One region of the Rothia sp. HMSC065D02 genome, then DNA from elsewhere that is predicted to be linked to it. Evidence: predicted binding sites of a transcription regulator. Region 1 holds the regulator's gene; the other holds the start of a gene.
The links. The regulator HrcA, encoded in region 1, represses chaperone genes, less so after heat shock. The targets are predictions, from matches to a motif close to TTNGCACTCGNNNNNNNCGAGTGCNAA.
Positions count from the first base shown of each region.

Region 2: groES (co-chaperone GroES) is a predicted target of HrcA. The motif match lies at 917-943, and genes of this name have one in related genera.

Region 1 is NZ_KV820092.1:494,423-496,887, forward strand. Features, by position in the region: gene HMPREF3016_RS09590 (DUF3097 family protein) at 1-727, opposite strand, end outside; gene hrcA (heat-inducible transcriptional repressor HrcA) at 958-2,058, shown strand; gene dnaJ (molecular chaperone DnaJ) at 2,156-2,465, shown strand, end outside.
Region 2 is NZ_KV820089.1:78,572-81,036, reverse strand. Features, by position in the region: gene HMPREF3016_RS04465 (THUMP-like domain-containing protein) at 1-766, opposite strand, end outside; gene groES (co-chaperone GroES) at 1,012-1,299, shown strand; gene groL (chaperonin GroEL) at 1,429-2,465, shown strand, end outside.

The sequences.
Region 1 (2,465 bases):
GTGGCTGTCCCAACCGACGTAGAATTCCTTTCTTCCAGTCCTCACCTCGAGGCACCTGCGGCCATGCCGGAATTCCGAGAACCTGCGGCTTGACGGCCTGCCAAATATCAATGAAAGGGTGCCCCACAATCTTAATATTTCCAGCAGCGCCGGGAACAGCTAAAGCCTCCGCCACAACACGTTCTTCCTTGGTGCCTTTCAGAAGATGATCCACAAGAATTCCAAGTCGTCGCTCTGGACCGGGGGAGAACTCTTCAACGGCAGTTGCTAAATCATCAACACCATGAAGGGGCTCGACCACAATACCTTCAACCCGCAGATCATGGCCCCACACTTTCTCGACGAGTTCCGCATCATGAAGCCCCTCAACCCAGATTCTGGATGCGCGCGCCACCCGTGCTGGAGCGTTTTCAACTGCTACCGAACCAGAACGAGAAATTTTGCGCCCTGAGGTCTTTCGTGGTGTTGGGGCAACAATCTCAACCGGTTCGCCCTCAAGAAAGTACCCGATTCCTAAAGGAAAATTTTTGACCCGTCCGTGAGCGTCTTCAAGCCCGAAAAATATTTCTCCACCGATACGTTCGGCACGCACTACTTCGCCAACCCACCCGTTAAGATCCTCAAGGACCATCCCGCGTTTTAGCTCGACCCGACGAGGAGAAGCAGGCCTGTTATTTATTGAGGCACGTGATAGATCTTGTGCACCCCAAGCGTATCGTTCACTCATATCTTGCATCCTTCGTACAACGGCACCACGGATATTGCCTGGTTTCCGCAGGTTAGCTTCTGGCAGAACCCATCCAATTCTAAAGTATTGATAACTCGCTTCTGGCGAAAGACTAGTACCGTTAGGGGTTACCCGGCTATGATAAAAGTAGTTTTTAGCACTCTCTCAACAAGAGTGCCAGATTATGCTTTTCCAGATTGTTAACCACCGATAGGGTCGCAAGGAGTACCATGTCACACGAACGCCGCATGCGCATACTGCAGGCAATCGTTGAAGACTACGTGCGCACAGGCGAACCCATAGGTTCAAAGACGCTGGCACAGCGCCACCATCTTCAAGTATCCAGTGCCACGATACGCAATGATATGGCAGCTTTAGAAGAACAGGGACTTTTGAGCGCACCGCACGCCAGCGCTGGGCGTATTCCTACAGAACAGGGATACAGGTTCTTCGTCGATGCTCTAACCGCGCCGCGTGCTCTCTCTGCAACCCAAGTTTCGGCGTTACGGCAAATTCTTGAAAGCGCACACAGCGTAGAAGACATGATTGAAGCCGCCACCCGAACACTTGCGCATCTCACGCATCAGGTAGCACTTATCCAGTACCCAACACGTAACGCTGGAACTCTCTTGCATCTTGAGTTCGTACCCCTAGATTCACGCACGCTTTTAGCATTGCTTATCAGTGATCTTGGCACAATCCACCGGGTTACCGTGATATTGCCGGAGACTACAGCCTTATCGCATGATGAAACTGTGTCAGCTCTTGCAGCGATTAAAGAAAACCTGCTTAAAATGCTTCAGGGTTTACCCTTCGAAAACATAAGTGCATTGCTGCCAGAAGCGCATCATCCAGCGTTGCGAGGTCGTTCTCCGGAGCTTACCGAAGCTATCGTGGATCATCTGCGAGCACAACCTTATTTTGAACGAGATATTCGCTTCGCGATCTCTGGCACCTCAAACCTAGCACGAAGTCACGACGACTTCTCGGCGAGCATAGCTCCCATTTTGGATGCGCTCGAAGAACAAGTTACGCTGCTTCGCGTGCTGTCTCACGCATCGGTTCAAGAAGCCGGGTACAGTGTAAGGATCGGTCACGAGAATACGGAGCAAGCGCTTCAAGGAGCTTCTATTGTCACTGGTGAATACGATTCACCCGTTGTAGTTTCATACGGCAAACAACATTTACCAGATAATGAAGGCGCCTTGGGGAAGCATACGGCAAAACTTGGCGTGGTGGGTCCAGTCCGCATGGATTACCGTGGTAACATTGCGGCGGTGAACGCGGTAGCTCGCTATCTAGGTCATGTCTTAGGCACACGAGCATCATGACATCGTGCGAGTAATTCCTCAGAACCCCGTAAACTTACCGATTTTATATTGACACCATATCCGGAGCACTCCGGTACGAAAAGGATAGAAGAAACACGTGAGCGATCACTACTCAACTCTTGGAGTCTCGAAGGATGCAAGCCCCGAAGAGATCAAAAAAGCGTACCGTAAAAAGGCGCGTCAACTGCACCCCGACGTTAACCCATCCGAAGAGGCAGCTGAGGAATTCAAACGTGTAACCCTCGCCTACGAAGTACTCTCAGATAACGAGAAACGTCGTAATTACGACGCTACCGGCGATGAACAGGGTCGTGCAGGATTCCCTGGAGGCGCAGGAGGGTTCGGCGGCTTTGGCTCAGGAAGTTTCGGGTTCCAAGACCTCTTCGATATGTTTACCGGAGGCGGTG
Region 2 (2,465 bases), on a different contig from region 1:
CCCACTGCGCCGTGACACGCGGATGCGGGTTCGCCTCGCTCCGAATATCCTCGGGGCGCGCAATAGCCTCATGCGGCATCCCTGGACCAAGTTTGACACCCATTGGAATACCGGTTTTGACCAGATCCACTACGAACGAAAGCGGGGGAGAATAGGCTTCTGGATCAAAAATACGTTCTGTACGGGATTTTACGACTCCGGTCAGATCACGTCTGGCCGGATCAAGCCAAATGCCCTGCACGACCTTGCCGTTGCCATCACGAAAACTCTCGGGGTTAAAATTCGTCACATCACCGACCACAACTCGTGAACCCGAAAAATCCGCCAGATTTGCGGCAGCAAAAGATGCCGTCAACGGGTCAAGCTCCACAGAAACAGTCGCTAAGGAAGCGCGCGCGAACTCCAACGAATCCGCGCCGATACCGCATCCCAGATCGGCAACCGAGCGAACCCCGGCACGGGCAAACACGGCCGCGTGCTCGGCAGCAACAACCGGTCGAGTCGCCTGCTGCGCGCCGTGCTCGGTCAAAAACATAGTGCGCGCCCTATCGCCGAACTTTGACAGCGCCCGAGTGCGCGCCTTAACAAGGCTGAGAATATTGGCGGTCTCATCGGGCGTGAACCCCTGCGCCCGCAGCCGCGTAACCTGTTCGAGCGAGTGCTCTTGACTATAGGGGAAAAGCGCATCCGCGGCATCTAACGCCTGCCGGGTAAAAGGCAGCTCGGACGGCAAGGCAAACGGCGGCGGGGGCACAAAATCAACCATAGGCTTAAGTGTAGTGGCATGAGCATATGCAGAAGGCTTGGATGCTGCGGCAGGTTCACGGGGCGCTCGCGTATTATCCTGTGCGCGAAACGCCGCCCTCGAAACGGCGCGCATTCTTGACCGGGTGCCGCCGGGATTCTAAAGTTGAATTTAGCACTCGAAGCGGTGCAGTGCTAAACGCCCAGGCACTAGGGCTAAACCGCTTCACAAATTTTTAAAAACGCTGACTAAAAAGGAGCATACCTATGGCTATTAAGCCCCTCGAAGACCGAGTAGTTGTCAAACTAGAGCAGGCTGAGCAGACCACCGCATCCGGTCTGGTTATTCCCGAAACTGCAAAGGAGAAGCCGCAGGAGGCTCGCGTAGTAGCTGTGGGCCCCGGCCGTGTGGACGATAAGGGCAACCGCGTTCCCGTCGATATCGCCGAAGGCGACGTAGTCGTGTTCTCCCGCTACGGCGGCACCGAGGTCAAGTACCAGGGCGAGGAATACCTGATCCTCTCCGCTCGTGACGTTCTGGCGATCGTCGACTAATTTCGCATGTATGCAGGATGCGCCGCCGGTTTCTCGCGCGGCGCATCCGCCATACACGACCTAGATTCGGCGCACGCGCGCCTTCTACGATATCGAACGCTCATAACCTTCAAGGAGTAGCGAATATTCATGGCTAAACAGCTTGAATTCAATGATGCCGCCCGTAAGTCCCTGCAGGCTGGCGTCGACAAACTCGCCGATGCGGTCAAGGTTACCCTCGGTCCACGCGGGCGCAATGTTGTGCTCGATAAACAGTGGGGCGCACCGGTTATTACGAATGATGGTGTCTCGATCGCCCGCGAAGTCGAGCTTGAAGACCCCTATGAAAACTTGGGCGCGCAGCTTGCTAAAGAGGTAGCCACCAAGACTAACGACGTTGCCGGTGACGGTACGACTACCGCAACCGTGCTGGCGCAGGCACTCGTGAATGAGGGCCTGCGCAATGTAACAAGCGGTGCGGCACCCGCAGAGGTGAAGCGTGGCATTGAGGCCGCCGTTGAGAAGGTCTCCGAGCGTCTGCTTCAGGATGCCCGCGAGGTACAGGGGCCGGAAGTTGCACATGTTGCCGCTATTTCGGCTCAGTCCGACCAGATCGGCGAGCTCTTGGCATCGGCATTTGAAAAGGTTGGTCAGGATGGCGTCATTATCATTGAAGACGGCTCCTCCACCGAGATTGAGCTTGACATTACCGAGGGTATGCAGTTCGACAAGGGCTACCTTTCGCCTTCGTTCGTGACCGATGTCGAGCGTGGAGAAGCGGTTCTTGAAGATAGCCTCATTCTGCTCTACCAGGGTAAGATCTCCACGGTTGCCGAGATTATGCCCCTGCTGGAGAAGGTCGTACAGGCGAAAAAACCGCTGACCATTATCGCCGAAGACGTTGATGGTGAAGCGCTGTCTACCCTCGTGGTGAATAAACTCCGCGGAACTCTTGACGTTGTGGCGCTTAAGGCTCCCGGATTCGGCGATCGCCGCAAGGCTATTATGCAGGATCTCGCCATTCTGACCGGCAGCATCGTGATTACCCCCGAACTGGGTATCGACCTGGCCCAGGCAACTCTCGAAGAAACCGGTTCAGCGCGCCGCGTGACCGTCACCAAGAACACCACCACGATTGTGGACGGCGGTGGCAGCAAGGAAGCGGTTGAAGACCGTGTGCAGCAGTT